Regions from separate parts of the Sporosarcina sp. FSL K6-1540 genome, predicted to be linked through region 2. Evidence: a T-box and tRNA genes for the amino acid it is inferred to sense, from the RefSeq annotation. Region 2 holds a T-box; the other regions hold tRNA genes.
The links. The T-box of region 2 lies ahead of thrS (threonine--tRNA ligase). A T-box ahead of a tRNA ligase gene usually reads a tRNA of that ligase, here a tRNA-Thr.
Positions count from the first base shown of each region.

Region 1: it has a tRNA-Thr gene. The T-box ahead of thrS (threonine--tRNA ligase) is inferred to sense a tRNA for this amino acid. The anticodon was not compared.
Region 3: it has a tRNA-Thr gene. The T-box ahead of thrS (threonine--tRNA ligase) is inferred to sense a tRNA for this amino acid. The anticodon was not compared.

Region 1 is NZ_CP152018.1:2,708,288-2,713,729, reverse strand. Features, by position in the region: gene MKY15_RS12850 (1,4-dihydroxy-2-naphthoate polyprenyltransferase) at 1-11, shown strand, start outside; gene MKY15_RS12845 (TraR/DksA C4-type zinc finger protein) at 197-925, shown strand; tRNA gene MKY15_RS12840 (tRNA-Glu) at 1,783-1,854, opposite strand; tRNA gene MKY15_RS12835 (tRNA-Ser) at 1,865-1,955, opposite strand; tRNA gene MKY15_RS12830 (tRNA-Asn) at 1,965-2,039, opposite strand; tRNA gene MKY15_RS12825 (tRNA-Ile) at 2,041-2,117, opposite strand; tRNA gene MKY15_RS12820 (tRNA-Gly) at 2,122-2,195, opposite strand; tRNA gene MKY15_RS12815 (tRNA-Phe) at 2,203-2,278, opposite strand; tRNA gene MKY15_RS12810 (tRNA-Asp) at 2,338-2,413, opposite strand; tRNA gene MKY15_RS12805 (tRNA-Met) at 2,417-2,491, opposite strand; tRNA gene MKY15_RS12800 (tRNA-Ser) at 2,534-2,626, opposite strand; tRNA gene MKY15_RS12795 (tRNA-Ile) at 2,644-2,720, opposite strand; tRNA gene MKY15_RS12790 (tRNA-Met) at 2,728-2,801, opposite strand; tRNA gene MKY15_RS12785 (tRNA-Ala) at 2,824-2,899, opposite strand; tRNA gene MKY15_RS12780 (tRNA-Pro) at 2,981-3,057, opposite strand; tRNA gene MKY15_RS12775 (tRNA-Arg) at 3,084-3,160, opposite strand; tRNA gene MKY15_RS12770 (tRNA-Leu) at 3,182-3,267, opposite strand; tRNA gene MKY15_RS12765 (tRNA-Gly) at 3,275-3,349, opposite strand; tRNA gene MKY15_RS12760 (tRNA-Leu) at 3,358-3,439, opposite strand; tRNA gene MKY15_RS12755 (tRNA-Lys) at 3,470-3,545, opposite strand; tRNA gene MKY15_RS12750 (tRNA-Thr) at 3,552-3,627, opposite strand; tRNA gene MKY15_RS12745 (tRNA-Val) at 3,652-3,727, opposite strand; rRNA gene rrf (5S ribosomal RNA) at 3,794-3,909, opposite strand; rRNA gene MKY15_RS12735 (23S ribosomal RNA) at 4,063-5,442, opposite strand, start outside.
Region 2 is NZ_CP152018.1:4,054,829-4,060,270, reverse strand. Features, by position in the region: gene glnA (type I glutamate--ammonia ligase) at 1-226, shown strand, start outside; gene asnB (asparagine synthase (glutamine-hydrolyzing)) at 290-2,140, shown strand; T-box leader at 3,062-3,286, shown strand; gene thrS (threonine--tRNA ligase) at 3,336-5,255, shown strand.
Region 3 is NZ_CP152018.1:2,390,992-2,396,433, forward strand. Features, by position in the region: rRNA gene MKY15_RS11110 (23S ribosomal RNA) at 1-1,576, shown strand, start outside; rRNA gene rrf (5S ribosomal RNA) at 1,723-1,838, shown strand; tRNA gene MKY15_RS11120 (tRNA-Asn) at 1,883-1,957, shown strand; tRNA gene MKY15_RS11125 (tRNA-Ser) at 1,962-2,053, shown strand; tRNA gene MKY15_RS11130 (tRNA-Glu) at 2,077-2,151, shown strand; tRNA gene MKY15_RS11135 (tRNA-Val) at 2,317-2,392, shown strand; tRNA gene MKY15_RS11140 (tRNA-Met) at 2,461-2,535, shown strand; tRNA gene MKY15_RS11145 (tRNA-Met) at 2,617-2,691, shown strand; tRNA gene MKY15_RS11150 (tRNA-Asp) at 2,695-2,770, shown strand; tRNA gene MKY15_RS11155 (tRNA-Phe) at 2,830-2,905, shown strand; tRNA gene MKY15_RS11160 (tRNA-Thr) at 2,919-2,994, shown strand; tRNA gene MKY15_RS11165 (tRNA-Tyr) at 3,008-3,092, shown strand; tRNA gene MKY15_RS11170 (tRNA-Trp) at 3,098-3,171, shown strand; tRNA gene MKY15_RS11175 (tRNA-His) at 3,199-3,274, shown strand; tRNA gene MKY15_RS11180 (tRNA-His) at 3,311-3,386, shown strand; tRNA gene MKY15_RS11185 (tRNA-His) at 3,421-3,496, shown strand; tRNA gene MKY15_RS11190 (tRNA-Gln) at 3,507-3,578, shown strand; tRNA gene MKY15_RS11195 (tRNA-Gly) at 3,583-3,657, shown strand; tRNA gene MKY15_RS11200 (tRNA-Cys) at 3,666-3,739, shown strand; tRNA gene MKY15_RS11205 (tRNA-Leu) at 3,781-3,861, shown strand; gene MKY15_RS11210 (SRPBCC family protein) at 4,040-4,492, shown strand; gene MKY15_RS11215 (hypothetical protein) at 4,826-5,341, opposite strand; gene MKY15_RS11220 (phenylalanine--tRNA ligase beta subunit-related protein) at 5,371-5,442, opposite strand, start outside.

The sequences.
Region 1 (5,442 bases), 1.3 Mb from region 2:
ATCTGCTCTAACTAATAAAAAAAAAGCGTAAAGCCTCGATTTAACTCGAAGCTTTACGCTTTTTCTGATTTATATGTTTAGATGGAACGAAATAAAGGAAAGTTAAGTAACGATAGTCAACAATCTGTACTTTTGTTTATTAAGTACGGTGTGTATGTGCAGACTAATGCCATTACTAAAAAGGACGTGACAAAACTTGTTGAACGATAAACAAAAAGCCACTCTAAAAAAAGAACTATATGAAATGAAGGATCACTTAACAAAAACAGAAGAAGAAACAGATATTAAGGAAAGTGCACAAGAAGCTGCCGGCGAGCTGTCGATGTATGACAATCATCCCGGTGATATGGGTACAGAACTGTTTGAAAGAGAGAAAGACATGGCTTTAAACGTTCATGCTGGCTCTGAATTAGATAAAGTAGAAAGCGCCTTACAAGCGATGGTGAACGGTTCTTATGGGAAATGTGAAGTGTGCCAAAAAGATATACCATTTGGGCGACTTGAAGCAGTTCCTTACACAACTCTTTGCATCGACCATGCGACTGAGCAAGAAATCCCCAATGATCGACCTGTCGAAGAAGATACGCTTACCATGGCCAACCCAAATTCTTTTTCCGGAGCGGCCCGGGATGGCGAAGACAGCTTTCAGGAAATCGCAAAATCTGGAACATCAGAAACCCCTTCCGATTTCAGCGGAGATCACGATGACTACAATACGTTATACGACAGCGGAATTTCAGATGGTGCAACCGAAGTATTTGAAGAATTCACAGGAACCGATATAAATGGAAAGTCACGCGGTTTCATCAGGTCCGATGCCTCAGAGAAATATGAAGCGGAACTGGATGATGAAGGAATCGAATCCCCTCTCGGAGATATTCCTTATCATGAAAAAGATAGTTATATAGAGGATCAGAAGAAGTGAAAAGAAACACCATAGGCCATTGCTTATGGTGTTTCTTTTCAGGATATTTTAGCTCACGTATGTTAATTAACCAAAAGTAACCAGTAAATGATTTAATCAAACACTAGGCGCTGCGTGTGCAGTTGCCTTTGAGTTGCTTTAGATAGAACGACCTCTTTACTATTATCGAGATATCTTGATGTGTAGGGATGCGACTTCGTAGCACCCTACACATTTTTCGGGAATCGTTTGGTGGTTATCCATCCGTTGCTCTCCAAAGGCATAAGTACACGAAATGCTAGAGCTTTTTGGGACGAAAGAATAGCGGGGCTTCTTAACTGGATAAAAGCCGCCAAAGATATAATTTTGGCGGCTGAAGTCTTCTCCATAGTCTTGTCTTTTTTATTTAAGAATGAAACAGAACTCCTACCAATATCGCTTCGACGCTGGATGGTCTATATGAGAAAGAGCATTTCATTATCTGTGATGAAATCTGCAACCTGGAGTACGTCTTTCTTGAATATAAGTAGTATCAACTAGTAATCACCTAATAATCTCGGCATATACATCTCAAAATCACATTTCTCTCGATAATGAACACCCTAGTGCAGGCGCGGCAAAGGGGTCGCCGAAGCCGTTAGACTGGATGCGAAGCGATATCCAGGCTTACGGTGAAAGGCATCCCCAAAGCGTCAAGCGTTCTACAATCCACACCCCGAATTATAACTCTCTCCTTATTGAGCGCCACAGTAGATTCAATGGGATTCTTTAATTCAACATATATAGTGAGAATTTAAGTGAACTAGAAAACTATATATAAACAAATTAAAAAGTAGCTTTACAAGTTCATTAAGAACTTGTAAAGCTACTTTTATGTATGACCCCTACGGGATTCGAACCCGTGATACCGCCGTGAAAGGGCGGTGTCTTAACCGCTTGACCAAGGGGCCAAATTATATATGGCGGAGAAGGAGGGATTCGAACCCTCGCACCGCTTTCGCGATCTATACCCTTAGCAGGGGCACCTCTTGAGCCGCTTGAGTACTTCCCCATATATAAATGGCTCCGCAGGTAGGACTCGAACCTACGACCGATCGGTTAACAGCCGATTGCTCTACCACTGAGCTACTGCGGAATGGTGGGCCTAAATGGACTCGAACCATCGACCTCACGCTTATCAGGCGTGCGCTCTAACCAGCTGAGCTATAGGCCCTTTTTGGAGCGAGTGAAGGGAATCGAACCCTCATCATCAGCTTGGAAGGCTGAGGTTTTACCACTAAACTACACTCGCATAACAATGGTGGCTCAGGACGGAATCGAACCGCCGACACAAGGATTTTCAGTCCTTTGCTCTACCGACTGAGCTACTGAGCCACGTATTTAGTTTACATTAAGTCGTTAACTTATTCTAAACCTTATAGTATTAATAAAAATGGCGGTCCCGACCGGGATCGAACCGGCGATCTCCTGCGTGACAGGCAGGCATGTTAACCGCTACACCACGGGACCATTTGGTTGCGGGGACAGGATTTGAACCTGTGACCTTCGGGTTATGAGCCCGACGAGATACCACTTCTCCACCCCGCGACAACAATATAAGTACTATTTAATTTCACCACTAGTTAAAAATGGAGGAGGTAGAGGGATTCGAACCCCCGCGGGATTTGACTCCCCTGTCGGTTTTCAAGACCGATCCCTTCAGCCGGGCTTGGGTATACCTCCATGGCTGTATATAATAGTGGTGGACCTTGCAGGACTCGAACCTGCGACCGGACGGTTATGAGCCGTCTGCTCTAACCAACTGAGCTAAAGGTCCTTTAAGATGGCGGCAGAGGGGATCGAACCCCCGACCTCACGGGTATGAACCGTACGCTCTAGCCAGCTGAGCTACGCCGCCAGGATCTTTATTAAAATTGTGTTGGTGGAGCCTAGCGGGATCGAACCGCTGACCTCCTGCGTGCAAGGCAGGCGCTCTCCCAGCTGAGCTAAGGCCCCATTATAGCTGGCAATTATTAAAGCACAAATCTACTTAAAATGGTATATTCTTTAAGCGGCGAATCTGCTTAAAAATCTTAATGGTCGGGAAGACAGGATTCGAACCTGCGACCCCTTGGTCCCAAACCAAGTGCTCTACCAAGCTGAGCTACGTCCCGAAGAATTATAAAGTTTAAAAACATAATGGTGCGCCCGGCAGAAGTCGAATCCACAACCTCCTGATCCGTAGTCAGGTGCTCTATCCAATTGAGCTACGAGCGCATATAAGTGAAAAGTTATTAATGCCGAGAACCGGAATCGAACCGGTACGGTAGTCACCTACCGCAGGATTTTAAGTCCTGTGCGTCTGCCAGTTCCGCCACCCCGGCAAAAATATGGAGCGGAAGACGGGATTCGAACCCGCGACCCCGACCTTGGCAAGGTCGTATTCTACCACTGAACTACTTCCGCATTATAAGTGCGGGTAAAGGGAGTCGAACCCCCACGCCCGAAGGCACTAGATCCTAAGTCTAGCGCGTCTGCCAGTTCCGCCATACCCGCAATATAAATTATGACACTAAGTCATAAAAATGGTGAGCCATGCAGGATTCGAACCTGCGACCCTCTGATTAAAAGTCAGATGCTCTACCAACTGAGCTAATGGCTCGAAAAGTGGTGCCGGAGAAAGGACTTGAACCCTCAACCTACTGATTACAAGTCAGTTGCTCTACCAGTTGAGCTACTCCGGCTAATAGTTTTCATTATAAATAAAATGGTGGAGGATGACGGGCTCGAACCGCCGACCCCCTGCTTGTAAGGCAGGTGCTCTCCCAGCTGAGCTAATCCTCCTGGGTATAAGTGCGACAAACTTCAGTTGTTCGTCCTATTCATAAACCTATGTAATAATTGTTACAAGACCGGCGACGTCCTACTCTCACAGGGGGAAACCCCCAACTACCATCGGCGCTGAAGAGCTTAACTTCCGTGTTCGGGATGGGAACGGGTGTGACCTCTTCGCAATCGTCACCAGACTTGTATGATCTTTTCTCAAAGACAATAATTATTATAACATATCATCTAATTAATTGCAAGTACTTTTTTTATGAACGGTACTTATTCGCTCAAAACTGAATAAAACAGACATTGTGCTACACAGAATCAGGGTAATCAAGCCCTTTTCAAAATTGGTTAAGTCCTCGATCGATTAGTATCCGTCAGCTCCACACGTCGCCGTGCTTCCACCCCAGACCTATCAACCTCATCTTCTTTGAGGGATCTTACTTACTTGCGTAATGGGAAATCTCATCTCGAGGGGGGCTTCATGCTTAGATGCTTTCAGCATTTATCCCGTCCATACATAGCTACCCAGCGATGCCTTTGGCAAGACAACTGGTACACCAGAGGTATGTCCATCCCGGTCCTCTCGTACTAAGGACAGCTCCTCTCAAATTTCCTGCGCCCGCGACGGATAGGGACCGAACTGTCTCACGACGTTCTGAACCCAGCTCGCGTACCGCTTTAATGGGCGAACAGCCCAACCCTTGGGACCGACTACAGCCCCAGGATGCGATGAGCCGACATCGAGGTGCCAAACCTCCCCGTCGATGTGGACTCTTGGGGGAGATAAGCCTGTTATCCCCGGGGTAGCTTTTATCCGTTGAGCGATGGCCCTTCCATGCGGAACCACCGGATCACTAAGCCCGTCTTTCGACCCTGCTCGACTTGTAGGTCTCGCAGTCAAGCTCCCTTATGCCTTTGCACTCTACGAATGATGTCCAACCATTCTGAGGGAACCTTTGGGCGCCTCCGTTACTCTTTAGGAGGCGACCGCCCCAGTCAAACTGCCCGCCTGACACTGTCTCCTGCCCCGATAAGGGGCATGGGTTAGAAGTCCAATACAGCCAGGGTAGTATCCCACCAACGCCTCATCCGAAGCTAGCGCTCCGGAATCCAAGGCTCCTACCTATCCTGTACAGGCTGCACCGGAATTCAATATCAGGTTACAGTAAAGCTCCACGGGGTCTTTCCGTCCTGTCGCGGGTAACCTGCATCTTCACAGGTATTATAATTTCACCGAGTCTCTCGTTGAGACAGTGCCCAGATCGTTACGCCTTTCGTGCGGGTCGGAACTTACCCGACAAGGAATTTCGCTACCTTAGGACCGTTATAGTTACGGCCGCCGTTTACTGGGGCTTCAATTCGAAGCTTCGCTTGCGCTGACCTCTCCTCTTAACCTTCCAGCACCGGGCAGGCGTCAGCCCCTATACTTCACCTTGCGGTTTTGCAGAGACCTGTGTTTTTGCTAAACAGTCGCCTGGGCCTATTCACTGCGGCTCTCTCGGGCTTTAACACCCTACCAGAGCACCCCTTCTCCCGAAGTTACGGGGTCATTTTGCCGAGTTCCTTAACGAGAGTTCTCTCGATCACCTTAGGATTCTCTCCTCGCCTACCTGTGTCGGTTTGCGGTACAGGCACCTCCCGCCTCGCTAGAGGCTTTTCTTGGCAGCGTGAAATCAGGGACTCAGGGATAAATCCCCTTGCTGTAACAGCTCAATGTTATAGGA
Region 2 (5,442 bases):
AAATATCTATTTGATGTCAAAAGAAGAACGGGAAAAAACCGGAATCATTGATTTGCCGGCTACTTTAGCTGAGGCACTAAAAAAATTAAAAGCAGACAAAGTGATTACTCAAGCTATAGGCAGCCATTTGTTGGAACGGTTTATTGAAGCAAAAGAAATTGAATGGGATATGTATAGGACACAAGTACACCCATGGGAACGCGATCAATATCTGTCGCAATATTAATGAAGCGGTGGATAGTGAAAAAAAGCTAATATGTAAATTTCTAATGAGAAGGAGTGATTGCGAGTGTGTGGAATAACAGGATGGATTGATTGGCATCAAGATTTGACACAGCAAGTATTCATTGTGGAAAAGATGGCGAATTCATTGACGAAGCGTGGTCCGGATGCTTCTAATGTATGGAGTTCGCGCCATCTGTTACTTGGTCATACCCGGCTTATAGTTGTCGATCCTGCCGGAGGTATACAGCCGATGTCAATAGAAAAAAACAACCATACTTTTACTATCGTATATAACGGAGAGCTTTATAATACAGAAGAAATTAGAAAGGAATTACTACAAAGAGGGTACTCTTTTCAGTCATATTCCGATACGGAAGTGTTACTGACGGCATATATCGAGTGGGGAGAAAATTGCGTAATGCATCTAAATGGAATTTTTGCATTTGCTGTTTGGGATCAACACCGAGAGCAGCTTTTTATGGCAAGAGACCGACTTGGTGTCAAACCTCTATTTTATCGTGAAGAAAACGAATCGCTCATATTTGGTTCAGAGATTAAAGCAATACTTGCACATCCAAAAGTGAAAAGTGAAGTGGACAGAGAGGGGTTTCAGGAAATATTTGGATTAGGTCCATCCCGGACTCCTGGTCATGGTGTCTTTCGGGGCATTAATGAACTTCGCCCAGCTCATGCATTAATTTACAATCGAAATGGACTGAAAACTTGGCGGTATTGGAATGTAGAAAGCAAAAAGCATCATCATACGTTAGATGAGACGGCTGAACAAGTAAAAATTCTTGTAAAGGATGCCGTTGAGCGCCAGTTAGTTGCTGATGTACCTGTTTGTACATTCTTATCTGGAGGAATTGATTCGAGTGCTATTAGTTCATTTGCTTCAGAATATTTTAAAAAAGAGGGACGCGGTACCCTTCATACGTACTCCATTGACTACGAGCACAACAATCAATATTTCAAAGCGAGTTCCTTTCAGCCTGATCAAGATGCACCATGGATAGAGAAAATGCAACAATATTTGGGGTCTATTCATCACTCGGCTATTATAAATAATGATCAGCTGGCAAATCTGTTGGAAGAAGCAGTGATGATGAGAGATTTACCTGGTATGGCAGACGTAGACTCATCATTGTTATGGTTTTGCGAACAGATGAAACAAGATTATACAGTTGCATTGTCTGGTGAGTGTGCGGATGAGATCTTCGGAGGATATCCATGGTTCTATAAAGAAAAACTGCTGCACGGAAAGGAGTTTCCGTGGATGCGGTCACAAACGGAAAGACAGCAGCTGTTGCTTCCACATTGGCAAAAGAAACTCGATTTGGAAGGGTATGTGAGGGATCGCTATAACGAAACGATTAGTGAAGTGCCTCTTCTAGGGGGAGAAACCCAAATAGAAGCACGGCACCGGGAAATGTCTTATTTAAATATGATTTGGTTTATGTCAACGCTTCTGGAGCGAAAAGATCGCATGAGTATGGGAGCAAGTTTAGAAGTACGGGTTCCATTCGCCGATCACCGAATTGTTGAATATGCCTGGAACATACCGTGGGAAATGAAAATGCTGAACGGCCAAGAGAAAGGAATATTACGAAAGGCTTTAGAAGGAGTACTTCCTAATGAAATTCTATACCGGAAAAAGAGTCCGTACCCTAAAACACATCATCAAACATATATGAAACTCGTAAAGACTAAGTTAAACAACATCCTAGATAATAAAACATCTCCCCTACTAGAACTTGTCTCAAAACAAAGAGTCAAGGACATCATCGATTCAGACGGATCCTCATTCAAAGTTCCTTGGTTCGGTCAGCTTATGACAGGCCCCCAACTCATCGCCCACCTATCCCAAATTAACATGTGGTTAGTAAACTACAACATAAACATCATTGATAACTAATCTCCTTCGTTCTTTATTGTTATTAAGTGGCCGCAAGCAGCAAACGTTTTATGTCAGTGACTCCGCTCATTTATATAGCTTGCTTGACGTGTGAATAAAGTAACCCCACGGGAATTAGCATAATCCTTGGGGTTATTATTCCCATATTATTTCGTTCAAAAGGTTTTTTCGCTTACCTTAAGAAAGAGAGGAAACCCCTGAGAATATAACCACAAAATGAACATGGATTTCAGGATATATTCATAATTAATTACTCCTTTGACGTAGCTAATGAAATTATAAATACTGCTGAATTTAATTGTATGAATTTATTAAGTAATATAGAATTAACTTATCATTATAATGAAAAATATAGTGGCAAAGGTTTCGCAAGAGAAACAGCGTAGTCTTACTTAGAAATTGCCGGAAATCATGTAGAAGTGCACGTGTACACAGCATCTGGAAGTCCTGATAGTCAAAGGTCACTAAAGGTATTGGAAAAGGTCGGCTTTACTTTTTTAGGTATGAAATGATTTGAGGATACGGGCCAGTATGAACCTAACTATGAGTATCCTTTTTAACTAATCATACATAAACTGTATTGGATACAACCAAAAAAAGCTTGATAATCCATTTTCTTTGTTGTAGGATATTAACTAATTCGATTTCAATGAATTTTAACTATACTTGTAACAGCGATGATAAAGACATGAATTGTTTTGATGGTTTCCAGAGAGGGAAGTATTGCTGAAATCTTCCTAACTTAGAAAAACAATTTACCACTTTTGAGCTGCATGAAGCCGTCTATGCTACGTTACAGCACCATGAGCAAACGCCATTGTTGGATGGTGTTAGAAATTTGGGTGGAATCACGAGCAAACACACTCGTCCCTTTACTAGGGATGGGTGTGTTTATTTGTATAGAAATATAACTGAATAACGATAAAAGCGATGACAAAGACATGAATTATTTTGATGGTTTCCAGAGAGGGAAGTATTGCTGAGAACTTCCTAACGCAGAAGATAATTTACCACTTTTGAGCTGTATTAGTGAAATGAAGTAACTAATTCCGTTAATGCTACGTTACAGCGCCATGAGTTAACACCATTGTTGGATGGTGTTAGAAATTTGGGTGGAATCACGGGTAAATCATACTCGTCCCTTTATTTGGGACGGGTATTTTTTTATACAAAAAATTGGATGGGGTGTTTTAAGATGAATGACAAGCAAATTGAGATTCGATTTCCAGACAGTAGCCGAAAGAATTTTCCTCTAGGTATTACATTAGCGGATATTGCACAGTCCATTAGCTTAAGTTTGAGAAAGAATGTTGTAGCGGGAAAAGTGAATGAACAATTATATGATTTATCACAATGCATTATGGAGGATGCTGCGATTACACTTTTCACAAAGGAATCGATAGAAGGACTCGAAGTTCTAAGGCACACAACTGCACATGTGCTAGGGCAGGCGGTTAAAAGACTTTATGACGATTCGAAGTTAGGGATTGGACCCATAATTGAACACGGTTTTTACTATGACCTTCTATCGGATACAAGCGTCACTTCGAATGATTTAGTAATGATTGAAAAAAAGATGCAAGCTATTATCGAAGAAGATTTGAAAATTGAACGTATAGAAGTCACGTATGGAGAGGCAGAAGAACTATTTGAGAAGCGTGGCGAATTGTTTAAGTTAGAACTATTAAAAGACATACCAGCGGACGAGAAAATTTCCCTTTATAAACAAGGAGAATTTATAGACCTTTGCCGCGGACCACATTTACCGTCAACTGGATGGATAAAAGCATTCAAGTTAACGCAGGTGTCAGGTGCTTATTGGCGGGGAGATAGTGATAATCAAGTGATGCAACGTATCTATGGAATTTCCTTTTTGAAAAAGAAAGACTTAGAACAGCATTTGTATTTTTTGGAGGAAGCAGAAAAAAGGGATCATCGAAAACTTGGAAAGCAACTTGAATTATTCATGTTCTCTGAGGAAGCACCAGGCATGCCGTTCTATTTACCGAATGGGCAGATAATACGCACTGAGCTAGAGAACTTTTCACGTGCACTTCAGACGAAGGCGGGGTACGCAGAAGTCCGCACGCCTTTCATGATGAATCAACGTCTGTGGGAGCAATCGGGGCACTGGGATCATTACCATGAGAATATGTATTTTTCAGAAGTGGAAAACGCAAAATTTGCGATGAAGCCGATGAACTGTCCTGGCCATATGCTAATTTTCAAAAATAGTCTTCATTCATACCGTGATTTACCAATACGTATGGCTGAATTCGGTCAAGTCCATCGCCATGAATTTAGTGGTGCTCTTAACGGACTATTAAGGGTTCGAACATTTTGCCAAGACGATGCGCATATTTTTGTGAGACATAATCAAATTAAAAGCGAAATAAAGCAAGTTATTCATCTTATTGATGAAGTTTATCGAACTTTTGGTTTTGAATATTCGATTGAACTTTCAACTAGGCCAGAACAATCACTAGGAAGTGATGAGATTTGGAATGATTCAGAAGAGGCTCTAAAGAATGTATTAGAGGATCTAGCGGTTACTTATCAATTAAATGAGGGGGATGGTGCATTTTACGGACCAAAAATTGACTTCCATATTAAAGATGCACTTGGACGCAGCCACCAATGCGGCACAATTCAACTCGATTTCCAAATGCCTGAAAAGTTTGACCTCACGTATATTGATGAAAACAACGAAAAAGTTCGGCCGGTGGTCATTCACCGTGCAATTTTTGGCTCAATCGATCGTTTTTTCGGCATACTGATTGAACATTTTGCAGGTGCTTTTCCAACATGGCTCGCTCCTAGGCAAGTACAAATTGTTCCTGTTTCAAGTGTACATTTGGATTACGCATTGTGTGTACAGTCCGTTTTAAGAAATGAAGGCATACGTGTTGAAATTGATCAGCGGAACGAAAAGTTAGGTTACAAGGTAAGAGAAGCCCAACTTCAGAAGGTTTCTTATACACTTATTCTTGGTGACAAAGAGGTTAGTGATGGAACGGTGAATGTTCGGGAATTTGGTAGTCAGAAAACGGAGTGTTTATCTATTGAAGGCTTTGCTTTGTTGATTAAACAACAGATAGAGCAGCGTGTCCTTTAAGAATCTCAAATCTTCGAAATTGTGAGTAGTTGGAATTGACGGTATAATTAGTTAAAAGGATATCTTTCCAATAAGTACAGGGGGGAATTGTCAATAGTAGAAGTTATACGTTTAAGACGTGAAATCACTAGTTTTCAGGAGAAAGAAATTCTGGGGACCTACTGGATCAAATCATAGATTCAGCTTT
Region 3 (5,442 bases), 1.7 Mb from region 2:
CCTGAGGAAGGCTCGTCCGCTCAGGGTTAGTCAGGACCTAAGTTGAGGCCGAAAGGCGTAGACGATGGACAACAGGTTGATATTCCTGTACCACCTCCCCGCCGTTTGAGCAATGGGGTGACGCAGTAGGATAGGGTGAGCGCGCTGTTGGTTATGCGCGTCTAAGCAGTGAGGTGTGGAATGAGGCAAATCCCGTTCCTATAACATTGAGCTGTTACAGCAAGGGGATTTATCCCTGAGTCCCTGATTTCACGCTGCCAAGAAAAGCCTCTAGCGAGGCGGGAGGTGCCTGTACCGCAAACCGACACAGGTAGGCGAGGAGAGAATCCTAAGGTGATCGAGAGAACTCTCGTTAAGGAACTCGGCAAAATGACCCCGTAACTTCGGGAGAAGGGGTGCTCTGGTAGGGTGTTAAAGCCCGAGAGAGCCGCAGTGAATAGGCCCAGGCGACTGTTTAGCAAAAACACAGGTCTCTGCAAAACCGCAAGGTGAAGTATAGGGGCTGACGCCTGCCCGGTGCTGGAAGGTTAAGAGGAGAGGTCAGCGCAAGCGAAGCTTCGAATTGAAGCCCCAGTAAACGGCGGCCGTAACTATAACGGTCCTAAGGTAGCGAAATTCCTTGTCGGGTAAGTTCCGACCCGCACGAAAGGCGTAACGATCTGGGCACTGTCTCAACGAGAGACTCGGTGAAATTATAATACCTGTGAAGATGCAGGTTACCCGCGACAGGACGGAAAGACCCCGTGGAGCTTTACTGTAACCTGATATTGAATTCCGGTGCAGCCTGTACAGGATAGGTAGGAGCCTTGGATTCCGGAGCGCTAGCTTCGGATGAGGCGTTGGTGGGATACTACCCTGGCTGTATTGGACTTCTAACCCATGCCCCTTATCGGGGCAGGAGACAGTGTCAGGCGGGCAGTTTGACTGGGGCGGTCGCCTCCTAAAGAGTAACGGAGGCGCCCAAAGGTTCCCTCAGAATGGTTGGACATCATTCGTAGAGTGCAAAGGCATAAGGGAGCTTGACTGCGAGACCTACAAGTCGAGCAGGGTCGAAAGACGGGCTTAGTGATCCGGTGGTTCCGCATGGAAGGGCCATCGCTCAACGGATAAAAGCTACCCCGGGGATAACAGGCTTATCTCCCCCAAGAGTCCACATCGACGGGGAGGTTTGGCACCTCGATGTCGGCTCATCGCATCCTGGGGCTGTAGTCGGTCCCAAGGGTTGGGCTGTTCGCCCATTAAAGCGGTACGCGAGCTGGGTTCAGAACGTCGTGAGACAGTTCGGTCCCTATCCGTCGCGGGCGCAGGAAATTTGAGAGGAGCTGTCCTTAGTACGAGAGGACCGGGATGGACATACCTCTGGTGTACCAGTTGTCTTGCCAAAGGCATCGCTGGGTAGCTATGTATGGACGGGATAAATGCTGAAAGCATCTAAGCATGAAGCCCCCCTCGAGATGAGATTTCCCATTACGCAAGTAAGTAAGATCCCTCAAAGAAGATGAGGTTGATAGGTCTGGGGTGGAAGCACGGCGACGTGTGGAGCTGACGGATACTAATCGATCGAGGACTTAACCAATTTTGAAAAGGGCTTGATTACCCTGATTCTGTGTAGCACAATGTCTGTTTTATTCAGTTTTGAGCGAACAAAATTAATTATTTTGTAAAAACGCTTGCAAGTAACAACAAGGTATGATATAATTAATCTTGTCTTGTGGAAAATAGTTCAGTGACGATTGCGAAGAGGTCACACCCGTTCCCATACCGAACACGGAAGTTAAGCTCTTCAGCGCCGATGGTAGTTGGGGGTTTCCCCCTGTGAGAGTAGGACGTCGCTGGTCTGTTAGTCCAAAAGAAGATACTTAATGTATGTTCTTAATATTATTCCGCAGTAGCTCAGTGGTAGAGCAATCGGCTGTTAACCGATCGGTCGTAGGTTCGAGTCCTACCTGCGGAGCCATTTAGGAGAGCTGTCCGAGTGGCCGAAGGAGCATGATTGGAAATCATGTAAGCGGCTAACGCTGTTTCAAGGGTTCAAATCCCTTGCTCTCCGCCAGATTCATATAAATGATAAATTAAGGCCCCTTGGTCAAGCGGTTAAGACACCGCCCTTTCACGGCGGTATCACGGGTTCGAATCCCGTAGGGGTCACCATAATTTTTTAGAAATTCATCATTAAGCACGTAGACTTTAATTCAGTAATTCGAGCATAGCACACTCTCGTTAAAATTGGGAGAAGGAAGGAGCGTACATTAGTACGTGACTGACTGAGCGAATGAAGCTGACAGAGAGATGCGCCGCTTATCGCAATTTTACCCAGGAGGATTAGCTCAGCTGGGAGAGCACCTGCCTTACAAGCAGGGGGTCGGCGGTTCGAGCCCGTCATCCTCCACCATTAAGTTTTTTAAGCAGATTCACCGCTTAAAGAAACTTACATATATTTAATTATATAAATACTATTGTCGCGGGGTGGAGAAGTGGTATCTCGTCGGGCTCATAACCCGAAGGTCGCAGGTTCAAATCCTGCCCCCGCAACCAAATTTTATCATGATACAGCAGATCATATAGCTGACATGTAAATGATTAGCTCTTTATCAAATGAATACATTATATTGTTGTCGCGGGGTGGAGAAGTGGTATCTCGTCGGGCTCATAACCCGAAGGTCGCAGGTTCAAATCCTGCCCCCGCAACCAAATGGTCCCGTGGTGTAGCGGTTAACATGCCTGCCTGTCACGCAGGAGATCGCCGGTTCGATCCCGGTCGGGACCGCCATTTTTATTTTTCTTATAAGGTTTAGAATAAGCTAATATCTTAATGTAAACCAAATATGTGGCTCAGTAGCTCAGTCGGTAGAGCAAAGGACTGAAAATCCTTGTGTCGGCGGTTCGATTCCGTCCTGAGCCACCATTTTAATATTTGTGCCGGAGTAGCTCAACTGGTAGAGCAACTGACTTGTAATCAGTAGGTTGAGGGTTCAAGTCCTTTCTCCGGCACCATTTACACCTATATGGTGGGGTAGCGAAGTGGCTAAACGCGGCGGACTGTAAATCCGCTCCCTACGGGTTCGGCGGTTCGAATCCGCCCCCCACCACCAGTTTTAGGGGCATAGTTTAACGGTAGAATAGAGGTCTCCAAAACCTTTGATGTGGGTTCGATTCCTACTGCCCCTGCCATTTTTTTTAGTATAATCTAATATTATGGCGATTGTGGTGAAGTGGTTAACACATCGGATTGTGGTTCCGACACTCGAGGGTTCGATTCCCTTCAGTCGCCCCATTTATCTATCCAATTAAAACAAACTTATATATCATGGCGATTGTGGTGAAGTGGTTAACACATCGGATTGTGGTTCCGACATTCGAGGGTTCGATTCCCTTCAGTCGCCCCATTTTATATTCAATTAAAACAAACTAGATATCATGGCGATTGTGGTGAAGTGGTTAACACATCGGATTGTGGTTCCGACACTCGAGGGTTCGATTCCCTTCAGTCGCCCCATTTATCTTTTTGGGGTATAGCCAAGCGGTAAGGCAACGGACTTTGACTCCGTCACTCGTTGGTTCGAATCCAGCTACCCCAGTTTCGCGGAAGTAGTTCAGTGGTAGAATACGACCTTGCCAAGGTCGGGGTCGCGGGTTCGAATCCCGTCTTCCGCTCCATCATCTACGGCGGCATAGCCAAGCGGTAAGGCATGGGTCTGCAACACCCTTACCACCGGTTCGATTCCGGTTGCCGCCTCCAATTTTCTTATGTATCGTTGTTCGTAAACTAAATAGTGTTATGCCCGAGTGGTGGAATGGCAGACACGTCGCACTCAAAATGCGATGCCGTAAGGCGTGCCGGTTCAAGTCCGGCCTCGGGTATCAGATGAAAAACACAACTTCGGTTGTGTTTTTTTGTGTTTAATTTCTACTATATAAGTTGACTTAACTGAGCGAACGTGGGCTTTGGCTACCCCTAGCACTTTAAAGAATTCAATGTAATTTAATTCTTTATTTCAATATATATTTAGATAAAAGAATAGAGAGTAGGGGAAACATTATGCCATTAATTGAACACCAGGAGTTCATTCAAGCCTCGGTAGAACGTTGCTTTGATCTTGCACGAGACGTGGATATTCATACCCGTACAACAGAGGGGACGAAAGAGAAGGCTGTCGGTGGGGTGACAACAGGTTTATTGCTGGCCGGGGATATTGTTACATGGGAGGCCGTTCATTTCGGTATAAGACAAAGACTAACTGCCAAAGTAACGGTGATGGATATACCGTATATGTTTGAAGACATAATGGTGAAAGGAGCATTCCAATCTTTTCACCATATTCATGAGTTTATTGAGAAGGATAATGGCACTCTGATGATTGACAGATTTCAATATAGATCACCCTGTGGAGTGATTGGTGTTATTGCGGATAAGTTGTTTTTGGAAAGCTATATGAGAAACTTTATTGTGAGTCGAGCAAGAGCTCTGAAGCATATTGCAGAAAATGAGTAAGAGGCATTTCATCAGGAAAAGTCGACTTGATAAACTTGGTGGCACAAGTTTTCTAGAGAGTGGAACCTGGACGTTACTAATAGATGGTGAGAAAACACAGCGGTTCAAAAATGGGTAGTAAACAAAATCGCTCCTTACCGCCGAAGCGTAAGGAGCGATTTTCATAGAGGGGATCCGATGACACTAGTTTGGGTTGTCCATTGCAATTGCCTTGGTTGGTCATTGGGGATTGGTCACAAAGTAAATGGTGACAGGTTATTGGTTTGCCTGCAATTTAAATTGGATTGATCCCTACTCTATGCCCTGGAGAGGAGTCTCACCTTTCCAAGGGCATTAAAAGTACTTCGTATCATCAAATTTCAAGACAATCGAATAGTTTTTTGCATTAATAGAATTAGATAACTTATGTGCATCCTTTTCTGCTTGCAATGATTTCACCCGATAATCCTCAGGATCGAATAAAGCAACACGGTATACGACCGTACCTTCAGAGTAGCCGTATTGAATCTCTTCTTTTTCTGCCATAGAGAGTTCTTTGTAAAAGCGGGCTTTTGCACGTAATTGTATGGCAAGTTCAATCGCTTCGACAATCGCAAGTTGTTGCCCTTGGAACTCGATTTCATTATCGATATTGGCACGATACATGAGACGGTCGAGCACTCGACTATCTAAACGGACTTCATCCAATTCTGTTTCTACGATTTTAAGGCTACGTGGTCCTTGATCAGGGGTGTTGCCTTTTTCTACATTCGTAAAGGCTACGCGTCTCATTTCATCTTCAAGCTCATGAATTCGTTTTGTTAAAACACTTTTTAATTTTACAGCTTCAGCGAGTGTTATGTTGCTCACTTGTTCATTCCCCCCATTTAGAAACATTGTCAGTCAACTATAATGGAAGTTTGTCCCTCGTGCAAAACATATGAACGAACATCTCCACCACTAAGACTAGT